Regions from separate parts of the Pseudomonas mercuritolerans genome, predicted to be linked through region 3. Evidence: predicted binding sites of a transcription regulator. Region 3 holds the regulator's gene; each other region holds the start of a gene.
What was found. Region 3 encodes sigma-54, which starts transcription at its own class of promoters, with help from an activator protein. Its sites were predicted from a motif close to ANTGGCATNNANNTTGCTNT; they were not measured.
Positions count from the first base shown of each region.

Region 1: ND528_RS02730 (CmpA/NrtA family ABC transporter substrate-binding protein) is a predicted target of sigma-54. The motif match lies at 1,788-1,807, and genes of this name have one in related genera.
Region 2: ND528_RS23095 (pilin) is a predicted target of sigma-54. The motif match lies at 3,222-3,241, and genes of this name have one in related genera.

Region 1 covers NZ_JAMSHA010000001.1:611,888-616,614, forward strand. Annotated here, with positions in the region: gene rmf (ribosome modulation factor) at 166-381, shown strand; gene ND528_RS02725 (quinone-dependent dihydroorotate dehydrogenase) at 681-1,700, opposite strand; gene ND528_RS02730 (CmpA/NrtA family ABC transporter substrate-binding protein) at 1,919-3,130, shown strand; gene ND528_RS02735 (ANTAR domain-containing response regulator) at 3,146-3,721, shown strand; gene ND528_RS02740 (nitrate/nitrite transporter) at 4,154-4,727, shown strand, end outside.
Region 2 covers NZ_JAMSHA010000009.1:38,281-43,007, forward strand. Annotated here, with positions in the region: gene ND528_RS23080 (DUF748 domain-containing protein) at 1-1,543, shown strand, start outside; gene ND528_RS23085 (DUF2845 domain-containing protein) at 1,540-1,839, shown strand; gene ND528_RS23090 (BON domain-containing protein) at 2,104-2,457, opposite strand; gene ND528_RS23095 (pilin) at 2,753-3,175, opposite strand; gene pilB (type IV-A pilus assembly ATPase PilB) at 3,402-4,727, shown strand, end outside.
Region 3 covers NZ_JAMSHA010000010.1:80,212-84,938, reverse strand. Annotated here, with positions in the region: gene ND528_RS24820 (ZIP family metal transporter) at 1-226, shown strand, start outside; gene ND528_RS24815 (HPr family phosphocarrier protein) at 261-536, opposite strand; gene rapZ (RNase adapter RapZ) at 552-1,409, opposite strand; gene ptsN (PTS IIA-like nitrogen regulatory protein PtsN) at 1,412-1,876, opposite strand; gene hpf (ribosome hibernation-promoting factor, HPF/YfiA family) at 1,889-2,197, opposite strand; gene ND528_RS24795 (RNA polymerase factor sigma-54) at 2,271-3,761, opposite strand; gene lptB (LPS export ABC transporter ATP-binding protein) at 3,928-4,653, opposite strand; gene lptA (lipopolysaccharide transport periplasmic protein LptA) at 4,653-4,727, opposite strand, start outside.

The sequences.
Region 1 (4,727 bases), on a different contig from region 3:
CTCGGTGTGACTCATTGGTTAGAACTGAGCACAGGTTGACGTCGCAACGGCGTCAACACCTTGGCTCGCCACGCCGGCAGCGAGCCGCACGATGGCAGGTTTTTCCTGCCAGACCTCAATTGAGGTCAACGCGACACTACAGTCAACAAGTGAGGGAAACACCCTATGAGAAGACTTAAGCGTGATCCGTTGGAAAGAGCATTTTTGCGCGGATATCAATATGGCGTTGGTGGCAAATCCCGTGAGCTTTGCCCATTTACTCTACCGTCGGTACGTCAAGCCTGGATCAACGGCTGGCGAGAAGGACGCGGCGACAACTGGGACGGTATGACCGGCACTGCGGGAATCCACAGACTCAACGAACTTCACGCCGTCGGCTGACACAGGGCATTTATTCCGACACGACAATCTGAATTTGCATTGAATTAACCACGCACGTCCTTCCCGGACGGCGGGCTACGGCCCAGGGGCTCCTTCGAGGAGCCCTTTTTAATGCCTGCAAAAAGGGTTAACCGGGATCCACGTGGCGAGGGGATTTATCCCCGCTCGGCTGCGCAGCAGTCGCGAAGTCGGAATTTCAATTTAACTGGCATATCAATGTGCAAGGTTTGGGGCTGCTGGGCAGCCCAGCGGGGATAAATCCCCTCGCCACAAAGGCTCCCACAAGGCCTCCGCAATCCTCAGCGCAACGCGGCGATGGCATCCACCGATTCACGAATCAGCGCCGGGCCTTTGTAGATGAAGCCCGAATAGATCTGCACCAGGCTTGCACCGGCCGTGATCTTCTCCGCCGCGTGTTTGCCCTCGGTAATGCCGCCCGCGGCAATGATCGGCAAACGCCCGGCCAACTCGCCCGCCAGCACTTTCACGGTATGGGTGCTCTTCTCACGCACTGGCGCGCCGGACAGACCGCCCGCCTCGTCGCCATGCTCCATGCCTTCGACGCCGATACGGCTCAAAGTCGTATTGGTGGCGATGACCGCGTCCATGCCGGTTTCGATCAATGCCTGGGCAACCTGCGCAGTCTCTTCGTCGGTCATGTCCGGCGCGATCTTGATCGCCAGCGGCACATGCTTGCCGTGACGCAGGGCCAGTTCGGCGCGACGGGTGGCCAGATCAGCGAGCAATTGCTTGAGCGAATCACCGAACTGCAGGCTGCGCAGGCCCGGGGTGTTTGGCGAGCTGACGTTGACGGTGACGTAGCTGGCGTGGGCGTAAACCTTGTCCAGGCAGATCAGGTAATCGTCGACCGCACGCTCGACCGGGGTGTCGAAGTTCTTGCCGATATTGATCCCCAGCACGCCTTGGTATTTCGCCGCAGCGACCCGCGCCAGCAGGTTATCCACGCCAAGGTTGTTGAAGCCCATGCGGTTGATGATCGCCTCGGCTTCCGGCAGGCGGAAGATTCGTGGTTTCGGGTTACCCGGCTGCGGACGCGGGGTCACGGTGCCGATTTCGACAAAACCGAAACCCAGTTGCGCAAAGCCATCGATGGCCGCGCCGTTCTTGTCCAGACCTGCCGCCAGCCCCACCGGGTTCGGGAACTCCAGCCCCATGACGGTCACCGGCATTTTCGCCGGCGCCTTGCACAGCAAGCCGTTGAGGCCCAAACGTCCACCCGCGCCGATCAGATCCAGCGACAGATCGTGGGAGGTTTCCGGGGAAAGTTTGAACAACAGCTGACGGGCCAGGGTGTACATGGGCGGCAATGACTCGGGCGGCGAAAAGAGGCGGCGATTATAGCCGGGCATCGTCCCCCGGCGCGAGGCGCCTGCGCGAATCAGGCGACTGGCATATGCCTTGCACCACCCCGCTCATCAGTCTGCCGACCAATGACGGCGCGCAGGCCAGGACAATGGCGTCGTCCCCGGGTTTTGCCTGCGCAGAATCCGGGACGACGTTTTTTTTGAGGTAGCGTATGAACGAAACGTCCTTGGGGCCTCTGGCCTGGGTCAATGGCAGCGATGCGCCGGAAAAGAGCGCGATCAATCTCGGCTTCATGGCGCTGAGCGACTGCGCCTCGGTGGTGGTCGCCGCCACCCAGGGCTTCGCCCAGCCCTACGGCCTGACCCTGAACCTCAAGCGTCAGGCGTCATGGGCCAACTTGCGCGACAAACTGGTCAGCGGCGAACTGGATGCCGCGCACAGTCTGTACGGGCTGATTTACGCGGTGCACCTGGGCATCGGCGGCGTCGCCCCCACCGACATGGCGGTGCTGATGGGTCTGAACCAGAATGGCCAGAGCCTGAACCTGTCCCATGGCTTGCAACAGGCTGGCGTGAACAGTCCTGAAGCGCTCGATCGGCATGTGCACCAAAGCCGCGCAAAACTGACCTTCGCCCAGACCTTCCCCACCGGCACCCATGCGATGTGGCTTTATTACTGGCTGGCGAGCCAGGGCATTCATCCGTTGCAGGACGTCGACAGCGTGGTCGTGCCGCCGCCGCAAATGGTCGCGCACCTGCAAGCCGGACGCATCGACGGCTTTTGCGTCGGTGAACCATGGGCGGCCAGCGCCGTGCAGCAGGATCTCGGTTTCACCCTGGCGACCAGCCAGAGCATCTGGCCCGACCACCCGGAAAAAGTCCTCGGCTGCACCCGGGAATTTGTCGAGCAATACCCCAACACCGCGCGGGCGCTGGTCATGGCCATTCTTGAGGCCAGTCGCTTCATCGAAGAAAGCCCGGAAAACCGCCGCAGTACCGCGCAATTACTCAGCGCCACCGAATACCTCGACACCCCCGCCGCGTGCATCGAGCCGCGTTTTATGGGCGACTACGCCGATGGCCTCGGTAATCGCTGGCAGGATCCGCATGCGCTGCGTTTTCATGGCGATGGCGAGGTCAATCTGCCCTACCTTTCCGACGGCATGTGGTTCATGACCCAGTTCCGTCGCTGGGGTCTGTTGCGCGAGGATCCGGATTATCTGGCCGTCGCCCGCCAGGTTCAGCGTCTGGATCTGTATCGCGAGGCAGCGAGCGCTGTCGGCGTCGCGACTTCCTGCGCAGACCTGCGCAGCAGCCAGTTGCTCGATGGCAAGGTCTGGGACGGCAGCGATCCGGCGGGCTATGCGCGCAGTTTCAAGCTGCATGCCCTGAGCGACGCCGCCCCGCTTCTCGCCCAGCGCTGACAGGAGACCGCGAACATGTTGCGCATTCTGCTGATCAACGACACCGCGAAAAAAGTCGGACGCCTCAAAGCGGCGCTGACCGAGGCCGGCTTCGAGGTAATCGACGAGTCCGGCCTGACCATCGACCTGCCGGCGCGCGTCGAAACGGTGCGCCCGGACGTGATCCTGATCGATACCGAGTCACCGAGCCGCGATGTCATGGAGCAAGTGGTGCTGGTCAGCCGCGACCAGCCCCGGCCGATCGTGATGTTTACCGACGAACATGACCCGGGGGTGATGCGTCAGGCGATCAAGTCCGGGGTCAGTGCCTACATCGTCGAAGGCATTCACGCACAACGGTTGCAGCCGATTCTCGACGTGGCGATGGCGCGCTTCGAGAGTGACCAGGCCCTGCGCGCGCAATTGCAGGCCCGTGACCAGCAACTGGCCGAGCGCAAGCGCATCGAACTGGCCAAGGGTTTGCTGATGAAGATGAAGGACTGCAACGAGGAAGAGGCCTATACGCTGATGCGCCGCCAGGCCATGAGCCGCCAGCAGAAGCTGATTCAGGTGGCGGAGCAGATCATTGCCATGAGCGAGTTGCTGGGCTGAAATCTTCGCTGCAAATCAAGAGCCCCCTCACCCTAGCCCTCTCCCGGAGGGAGAGGGGACCGACCGCGTTGTCTTGCGCTGTCCGCCGACCTGAACGACCGAGTCGATTATGGATTCACTCGAAATCGTTCAGATCGGCAAATGACTCGGCCATCCCCCGCTCGGTTCCCTCTCCCTCTGGGAGAGGGTTAGGGTGAGGGGCTTTTGCTTTTCAGCTGTTGGCACAAATCTCGCTATGTAAACCGCACAGGTAACCAACGGCGGTTGCCCCACCTACGACAAAGACGTCGCTCACCCCGTTCGCCCCTCGGCGAATCAGGTAGCGGCGTTTTTGCGTTTTGGCCCCACAGAGCGGGGCCGGTGGTGCGGCCGTGAGGCGCTCCACCTGCTGTGCATGACTCCTTTCGAGACTCTTTTCAGCCGAGGTGCGCGATGAATTCAAGCTTCTGGAAATCCGGCCATACCCCGACCCTGTTCGCGGCCTTCCTGTATTTCGACCTGAGCTTCATGGTCTGGTACCTGCTCGGCCCGCTGGCAGTGCAGATTGCCGCCGACCTGCACCTGACCACCCAGCAGCGCGGCCTCGTCGTCGCCACGCCGATTCTCGCCGGCGCGGTGTTGCGCTTCGCCATGGGCATGCTCGCCGATCGCTTGTCGCCGAAGACCGCCGGGCTGATCGGCCAGGTCATCGTCATCTGCGCGCTGTTCGGCGCCTGGAAACTCGGCATCCACAGTTATGAACAGGCGCTGATCCTCGGCCTGTTCCTCGGCATGGCCGGCGCGTCGTTCGCCGTGGCCCTGCCGCTGGCCTCGCAGTGGTACCCGCCAGAGCACCAAGGCAAAGCCATGGGCATCGCCGGCGCGGGCAACTCCGGCACCGTGTTCGCCGCGCTGCTGGCGCCAGTGATTGCCGCCGCGTTCGGCTGGAGCAATGTCTTCGGTTTCGCCCTGATCCCGCTGGTTTTGACCTTGGTGCTGTTCGCCCTGTTGGCAAAAAACGCCCCGC
Region 2 (4,727 bases), on a different contig from region 3:
ACTGCGCAGCGGCATGCTCGGCAGCGATCTCAAGGTCAATCTGAAGAGCACCGAGCCACTGGCCCTCAGCATCACCGGCCGCGCGCAGATTGATCAACTGCACACCCTCGATACGCTGAAGACCCGCGACTTCCTCAAATGGCAGCAAGTCGTGGTCGACGGCATCAACTATCAGCACGGCGACAGCCTGTCGATCGACAAGGTCAACCTGTTGCAGCCGTATGTGCGCTTCATGATCAACGACGATCGCACCACCAACGTCGACGACCTGCTGATCCCGCAACCGGCCGACAGCGGCGCCAAACCTGCCGGAGCCAAACCGCCCAGCAAGGACAAACCACTGGGCATTCACATCGGTGCGATTGCGATCAACGACGGCTCGGCCAACTTCGCCGACTTCAGCCTGACACCGAATTTCGCCACCGCCGTGCAACAGCTCAACGGCCAGATCGGCACCATCGACAGCCGTCAGGCAAAACCGGCCAGCGTCGACATCAAAGGCAAGGTCGACCGTTATGCGCCGGTGACCATCAAGGGCGCGGTGAATCCGTTCGACCCGATGGCCAGCCTCGACATCGCCACCAGCTTCAAGCGCGTCGAACTGACAACCCTGACGCCCTACTCCGGCAAGTTCGCCGGCTACCGCATCCGCAAGGGCCGGCTCAACCTTGATCTGCACTACCTGATCACCAAAGGCCAACTGAAAGCCGAGAACAAAGTCGTCGTCGAGCAGTTGCAACTGGGCGAGAAGGTCGACAGCCCTGATGCAGTGAGTCTGCCGCTGAAACTGGCGATCGCCCTGCTCAAGGACGTCGACGGCAAGATCTCCATCGAATTGCCAGTGACCGGCGATCTGAATAATCCACAGTTCAGCGTGATGCCGATCGTCTGGCAGACCCTGCGCAACCTCATCGTCAAAGCTGCCGCCGCGCCGTTCAAGATGATCGGCGGACTGGTCAGTGGCGGCGGCTCCGAAGACCTCGGCACGGTGTCCTTCGCGCCGGGCTCCAGCGATCTGAGCAAAGACGCCGAAGCGGCGCTGGTGAAACTGTCGCAAGCGCTCAAGGAACGTCCGGCGCTGCGCCTGGAGATCGAAGGCACTGCCGCGAAGAGCAGCGATGGGCCACTGCTGGCCGAGCAACGCCTGGAACGCGAATACCAATACAACTATTACAAGATGCTCCAGCGCCGTGGCGACAAAGTCCCGGCCCAGGCCTCGCTGCTGCAAGTGCCCGAAGGCGAGAAAGGCGCATTGCTCGAAGGCATCTACCGCACCCGCCTGAAAACCCAGCCACCGGTTGAATGGAAAGATCTCGGCAAAGAAGAACGCACGGCGAAAATGCGTCAGGGCGTGATCGCGTTCTGGAGTGGCAGCGATGTGCTGCTGCGGCAGTTGGGCCAGGATCGCGCCAGCACCATCAAGGATTATCTGGTCGACAAGGGCAAGCTCGAGGATGACCGCGTGTACTTCATCGACGCCAACCTCGGCGAGGCCGAAAGCGATGGCCGCGTGGTGACGCAAATGCACCTGGATGCCGAATGACCGTGCGTAACTGGCTGGCTGTGCTCGCTTTGACGTGCGCTGCCGGTCACGCGTCGGCTTCGGATACATTGCGCTGCGGCAGCCAGTTGATCAGCCTCGGCGACCGCGCAAGCGAAGTGCTGCAAAAATGCGGCGAGCCGGTCAGTCGCGACGTGCTCGGCTACAAGCGCAGTGCCAATCGCCGCGAAGAGTTTCAGGTCGAGGAATGGACCTACGGCCCGAACAACGGCATGTATCAATACCTGCGCTTCGAAGGCAATCGCTTGCGGCAGATCAACAGCAAACGCGGCAATTAAGCCGAACGAAATTTACCCTGTGGGAGCGAGCCTGCTCGCGAATACGGTCTGTCTACTGACGAACTTGTCGGCTGAGACTTCGCATTCGCGAGCAGGCTCGCTCCCACATTGGTATTGCCCAAAATAGAACAGGCCCCGACACAAGTGCCGGGGCCTGTAATGGTCACATCCGTGTGACCGTTCGCATGAACTCTAAAGTTGCGGCAGACGTATTGCTCGGCCCGTCTGTCGCGTCTTCTCCCGGTTCAGGCGAGAAGTCTTGCCTTACTCGGCTTTCAGGCCATCAGCGGAGACCGCTTTAACGCCTTTGATTTTCTTGGCAATGCCTACGGCGACTTCTTTCTGCGACTCGGTTACCGCAGTGGTCGACGACAGGGAAACTACACCCTTGTTGGTTTCGACTTTGATGTCGGTGCCTGGAATGCCTTTTTCGGTAACCAGGTCAGCTTTGACCTTGGTGGTGATCCAGGTGTCGCTGGTATCTTGTTTCATTTCGGTAACTTCACCGGCAGCCAGAACCATTGGCGCCTGGGTAGCCTGAGCGGACTGGGCGAAAGCGCCACCAGCCATGGTCAGGGTCAGAGCGGTAGCAGCGGCAGTGATAGCGAACTTCTTCATACGAGTAACTCCTGTTTTTACTGGAAGTCTGCTGTAACGCTTGTCAGCAGGGTTACCGGAGATATTGCGAACGCTGTGCCAACTTTTTCGTCCGCATAAAACCGTTTAAAAACAATAAGTTATGAAAAACGCTTATTTTCATTTTCATGCAAAATGCATGACTCAAGGCAATTTCGCATGCAAGTTGCGGTTTTTCGGAAAGTTCATAAGCTGCTGAAATTATTGGAGCTTTTGTGAAGCGGTCGCGATACGAGAATGCCCCGCGGTGCGGGGCATTCTGAAGATTACATATTGATCAAGTACCAGTAGCGTTACAGCCTTTTGGCGAATAGTCAGGAGCGACCGTAGTGCCACAACTCCAACCACCCGCCGCTGTACGTGTCAGCGTGATGGTTTTGCCTAATACAGGCGCTGGCGCATTGGCCAGCGTACATACAATCGTTCCAGCTCCATCAGCAGCAGTGCCTGACGCGGTGAGAGCGCAATTGGAGGTCGTGGTTACGTTATCGCCCTTTACCGCCGCCAGCGTTGGGTTTGTCCCCTGATTAATCAGGTCTTCAAAGGGCACTTTCATCGCGCTGATCTCCGCCAGCCCCGCCGTCACCTTCGACCGCGCCTGATATTTCGAATACTGAGGCAGGGCGATAGTCGCCAGAATGCCGATGATCGCCACAACGATCAGCAGCTCGATCAATGTGAAACCTTGTTGTTTTTTCATAGAAACGCTCCATGCATGAGTCGAAATCTCATGATCTGAACAAGGCTCAGCACAGCCCATGCCAACGCCTTTCAGGCCCCGCCTGCTGGGTGCGCGCAATCCCCTGCGCCGTTTCCTACAACCCGCAACCGCACTATCTGACACTTTTTGTCACCTGCACCGGCCATGTTTGGCGCTGTCACTTGACTAGGCTATAAGTCATGAACGGCAAGCGTGCGGAATCCCCATGAATGACATCACTCTGAGCGGTCTGGCCAAGCAATTGGTCCAGGCCGAACTGCTCACGGAAACAAGCGCCCGGCAATCCTGGGCGCAGGCCCAGCACAACCGCGTCTCGCTGGTGAACTACCTGGTGCACAACAAACTGGTCAATAGCCGGCAGATCGCCGAGATCGCTTCGGAACACTTCGGCATGGCCCTGCTCGATCTGCATTGCGTCGACAAAGAGAGTCAGCCCAAGGGACTGGTCAGTGAGAAACTGGTTCGCCAGCACTGCGCACTGCCCCTCTGGCGGCGCGGCAACAAACTGTTCGTAGGCCTTTCCGACCCGAGCAATCAGCAGGCGATCAGCGACATCCAGTTCAGCACCGGCCTGAGCACCGAAGCGATTCTGGTCGAGGACGACAAGCTCAGCGACGCCATCGACAAGTTCTTCGAGAGCCATGCCTCGGGCCTCGAGGAAATGGCCGATGTCGATCTCGACGGCCTCGACGTCGAGGCCATCGATGACAACAAACAGGACGTGATCGGCGGCCTCGATGCCGACGACGCCCCGGTCGTGCGCTTCGTGCACAAGATGCTGCTCGATGCGATCAAGAGCGGCTCGTCCGACCTGCATTTCGAACCCTACGAAAAAAACTATCGCGTACGCATGCGCACCGACGGCATGCTGCGCGAGGTGGCCAAGCCACCGATCCAGTTGGCCGGGCGTATCGCCGCTCGCCTGAAGGTAATGGCCAGTCTGGATATTTCCGAACGGCGCAAACCCCAGGACGGGCGCATCAAGATGCGCCTGTCGAAAAGCAAATCCATCGATTTTCGCGTCAACACCCTGCCGACCCTATGGGGCGAAAAAGTGGTGATCCGGATCCTCGACCCGTCCAGTGCGCAAATGGGCATCGACGCGCTGGGTTACGAGGCCGAGCAAAAGGCCTTGTACCTCGCCGCGCTGAAACAGCCACAAGGAATGATTCTGGTCACCGGCCCCACCGGCTCCGGTAAAACCGTGTCGCTGTATACCGGGCTGAACATCCTCAATACCGTCGACATCAACATTTCCACCGCCGAAGACCCGGTGGAAATCAACATGGCAGGCATCAATCAGGTCAACGTCAATCCTCGGCAAGGGCTGGACTTCGCCCAGGCGCTGCGCTCGTTTCTGCGTCAGGACCCGGACGTGATCATGGTCGGCGAGATCCGCGACCTGGAAACCGCCGAGATCGCGATCAAGGCCGCGCAAACCGGCCACCTGGTGCTGTCGACCCTGCACACCAACAGCGCAGCGGAAACCCTCACGCGCCTGCACAACATGGGCATTCCCGGTTTCAACATC
Region 3 (4,727 bases):
GTCTGGGCTGGTCGAACCGGTATTTGCACTGTTATGCGCGTGGCTGGTGAGTCTGGCTCAAGTGCTGTTGCCGCTGGGGCTGGCGTTGGCGGCCGGGGCGATGTTGCTGGTGGTGACCCACGAAGTGATTCCGGAGTCGCGTCGTCATGGGCATGACAAGCTGGCCAGTCTGGGCCTGTTGGTCGGGTTTTGTCTGATGATGGTGATGGATACGGCGTTGGGGTGAATGGAGGCGAGGAACAGTGTCCCCGCCTCGAGGATTATTCACCTTCGTCGAAATACCTTTCGATCAGATCGACCAATGCGTCCATGGCTTCCTGAGCCTGTTCGCCTTCGGTGCTCAAATGGATTTTGGTGCCTTTACCCGCCGCGAGCATCATCATTGCCATGATGCTCTTGCCGTCGACAGTCGTTTCAGGTGTGCGTCCCACTCTGATCGTGCAGTCTGGATACTGACCCGCCACGCCGACGAATTTGGCCGATGCCCGAGCATGCAGGCCCAGCTTATTGATGATTTCGATTTCACGAGCAGGCATCGCGGTGTGAATCCTTTAGGTGAGGTCGCGGTGGCGAACCTGGACGTTCTTCAGGGTTTTCTGCAGGGCCTGACCCAGACGTTCGGTCAGGTAGACGGAGCGGTGGTGCCCGCCGGTGCAGCCGATGGCAATGGTCACGTAAGCGCGGTTGCTGGCGGCGAAACGTGGCAGCCACTTGTTCAGGTAGGCGTAGATGTCCTGATACATTTCTTCGACATCCGGCTGCTGCGCCAGGTACTCCGCCACCGGTGCATCAAGGCCCGACTGCGCACGAAGCTCCGGTTTCCAGTACGGATTGGGCAGGCAGCGCACATCGAAGACCAGATCGGCATCGACCGGCATGCCGCGCTTGAAGCCAAATGATTCAACCAGAAACGCCGTGCCGGGCTCCGGCTGATTCAACAGGCGCAACTTCAGGGTATCGCGCAGTTGATACAGATTGAGGTTGGTGGTGTTGATTTTCAGGTCAGCCAGATCGGCGATCGGGCCGAGCAGGGCGGTTTCATCGTGAATTGCCTCGGCCAGTGAGCGATTGGCGTTGCTCAGCGGGTGACGACGACGGGTCTCGGAAAAACGCTTGAGCAGGGTTTCCTCGTCGGCGTCCAGGTACAGCACATCGCACTTGATATGCTTGGCACGCACGTCTTCAAGCAGTTCAGGGAAGCGTGACAGATGGCTGGGCAGGTTGCGCGCATCGATCGACACGGCGACCAGCGGCTGCGCCAGTTCCGTGTGAATCAGCGCCCGCTCGGCCAGTTCCGGCAGCAAACCGGCCGGCAGATTGTCGATGCAGTAGTAGCCGTTGTCCTCAAGGACATTCAGGGCGGTACTTTTACCCGAGCCCGAACGGCCACTGACAATGATCAAACGCATGATTAGTGCCCGTTCTGCTCGTCCAGTACAACCTGGTACAAGGCTTCGTTGCTCGCGGCGCTGCGCAGTTTTTCACGAACTTCCTTGCGGTCGAGCATGCTGGCGATCTGGCGCAGCAACTCCAGATGCGCATCGGTCGCGGCTTCCGGGACCAGCAGCACGAACAGCAGGTCGACCGGAGCGCCGTCGATGGCGTCGAAATCGATTGGCGCTTCAAGATGCAGCAGGGCACTGACAGGCGCCGTGCAGCCCTTGAGGCGGCAGTGAGGAATGGCGATGCCGTTGCCAAAACCGGTAGAACCGAGTTTTTCACGGGCGATCAACGCCTCAAAGACATCCTGCATCGCCAGATCCGGCACTTCGCGGTGGATCAGGTTGGCAATATGTTCGAGGGCTTTTTTCTTGCTGCCGCCCGGCGCGTTCACTTGGGAACGGCCGGGGGTCAGGATGGTTTCAAGTCGGATCATGGGATAGGGGGGTTAACGACCGGTCGCGCCCTGGAGGAGGCTCTGGGTCTTTTCCTTATGCTTTTTGAGTTGGCGATCCAGCTTGTCGGTGAGTGAGTCGATCGCAGCATACATGTCGGTATCTTCTGCGTTGGCGACCACTTCGCTGCCGGGGATATGCAAGGTGGCTTCGATCTTCTGCTTCAGCTTTTCGACGCACATCGTGACTTGCACGTTGGTGATCTTGTCGAAATGTCGCTCCAGTCGTTGGAGTTTTTCCTCGATGTAGGAACGCAGAGGTTGGGTCACTTCCAGTTGGTGTCCACTGATGTTGACTTGCATACAGCTTCTCCTTCGTTGCCAGTGCATAAAGCGGCAGGCCGAAAAGCCTGCCACTGGAACGCTGTAACGTGGCTTACATCAACCGCTTGCGTTCGCTCGAAGGCGCGATTCCGAGGGATTCGCGGTACTTGGCGACGGTGCGGCGAGCCACCTGAATGCCTTGTGCCTCCAGTAAACCAGCGATCTTGCTGTCACTCAACGGCTTTTTCTGATTTTCCGCTGCGACCAGTTTTTTGATGATCGCGCGGATCGCCGTGGACGAGCATTCGCCGCCTTCGGAGGTGCTGACGTGGCTGGAGAAAAAGTATTTCAGCTCATAAATACCGCGCGGGGTATGCATGAATTTCTGTGTGGTCACCCGGGAAATCGTCGATTCGTGCATGCCGACCGCTTCGGCGATGTCATGCAATACCAACGGCTTCATCGCTTCGTCGCCGTATTCGAGGAAGCCGCGCTGATGTTCGACGATCTGCGTGGCCACTTTCATCAGGGTTTCGTTGCGGCTCTGCAGGCTCTTGATGAACCAGCGGGCTTCCTGCAACTGGTTGCGCATGAAGGTGTTGTCGGCGCTGGTGTCGGCACGCTTAACAAACCCGGCGTACTGGGCATTGACGCGCAGGCGTGGCACCGATTCCTGGTTCAGCTCGACCAGCCAGCGCTCGTTGTCCTTGCGCACGATCACATCGGGAATGACGTATTCGGCTTCGGTTGATTCGATCTGCGAGCCCGGACGCGGATTGAGGCTCTGTACCAGCTCGATGACCTGGCGCAGCTCGTCTTCCTTGAGCTTCATCCGGCGCATTAGCTGGCTGTAATCGCGGCTGCCCAGCAGGTCGATGTAATCGGCGACCAGCCGCTTGGCCTCGGTCAGCCACGGCGTCTTCGCGGGCAGCTGGCGCAGTTGCAGGAGCAGGCATTCGCTGAGGTTGCGGGCGCCGATACCGGCGGGCTCGAATTGCTGGATGCGATGCAGGACGGCTTCGATCTCGTCGAGCTCGATGTCCAGTTCAGGATCGAACGCCTCAAGAATTTCTTCGAGTGTTTCGTCCAGATAGCCCTGATTGTTGATGCAGTCGATCAGGGTCACGGCGATCAGGCGATCGGTGTCGGACATCGGCGCCAGGTTCAGTTGCCAGAGCAGATGGCTTTGCAGGCTCTCGCCGGCCGAGGTGCGGGTGGTGAAATCCCACTCGTCGTCATCGCTGCTGGGCAGGCTGCTCGCGCTGGTCTGGTAGACGTCTTCCCAGGCGGTATCCACCGGCAGTTCGTTGGGGATGCGCTCGTTCCATTCGCCATCCTCGAGGTTGTCCACCGTCGGGGCGGTTTCCTGGTAGGAGGGTTCCTGGATTTCGGCGGGCTTCTGTTCGGCGTTGTCGGCCAGAGGATCGGCGTTGTCGAAGTCGTCGCCTTCTTCCTGGCGTTCGAGCATCGGATTGGATTCCAGAGCCTCCTGGATCTCCTGTTGCAGGTCCAGGGTCGACAATTGGAGCAGGCGGATGGCCTGTTGCAGCTGCGGTGTCATCGTCAGCTGCTGGCCCATTCTCAAGACTAGCGATGGTTTCATGGCAGGGGCTTAACACCTTATTCGCCGGCGCTTTGCGCCATCCACTACAGGGCGCCGAAGCGCCAAACTTAAGCAAATTATATGCCTGAAACTGAAGTGTTTGCCTAGAGCGCTGTAACAATTAAAGCGGATAAATGCGCCTTGAATCGATACAGCGCTGTCGCGCTTACAGGCGGAACTCGTGACCCAGATACACTTCCTTGACCAGATCGTTGGCCAGGATGGTTTCGGCATCGCCTTCAGCGATCAGTTGACCGTCGTTGACGATGTAAGCGGTTTCGCAGATGTCCAGCGTCTCACGGACGTTGTGGTCGGTGATCAGCACACCGATGCCCTTGGCCTTGAGGTGATGGATGATCTGCTTGATGTCGCCGACCGAGATCGGGTCGACACCGGCGAACGGTTCGTCGAGCAGGATGAACTTCGGCGCAGTGGCCAACGCGCGAGCAATTTCCACTCGGCGGCGTTCACCACCGGACAGGCTCATGCCGAGGTTGTCGCGGATGTGGCTGATGTGGAATTCCTGCAGCAGGCTTTCCAGCTCCTTGCGACGGCCGGCCTTGTCGAGTTCCGGGCGGGTCTCGAGGATCGCCATGATGTTGTCGGCGACCGACAGTTTGCGGAAGATCGACGCTTCTTGCGGCAGATAGCCGATACCGGCCTTGGCGCGGCCGTGCATCGGCTGATGGCTGACGTCCAGATCATCGATCAGCACGCGGCCCTGATCCGCCTGCACCAGGCCGACGATCATGTAGAAACAGGTCGTCTTGCCGGCGCCGTTCGGACCGAGCAGGCCGACGATCTGCCCGCTGTCGATCGACAGGCTGACGTCACGCACGACCTGGCGGCTTTTATAGGCCTTGGCCAGGTGCTGAGCTTTCAGAGTTGCCATTACTGGGATTTCTCTTCGGTTTTCTTCTTCGGCTGGATCACCATGTCGATGCGCGGACGCGATTCGGTGACCTT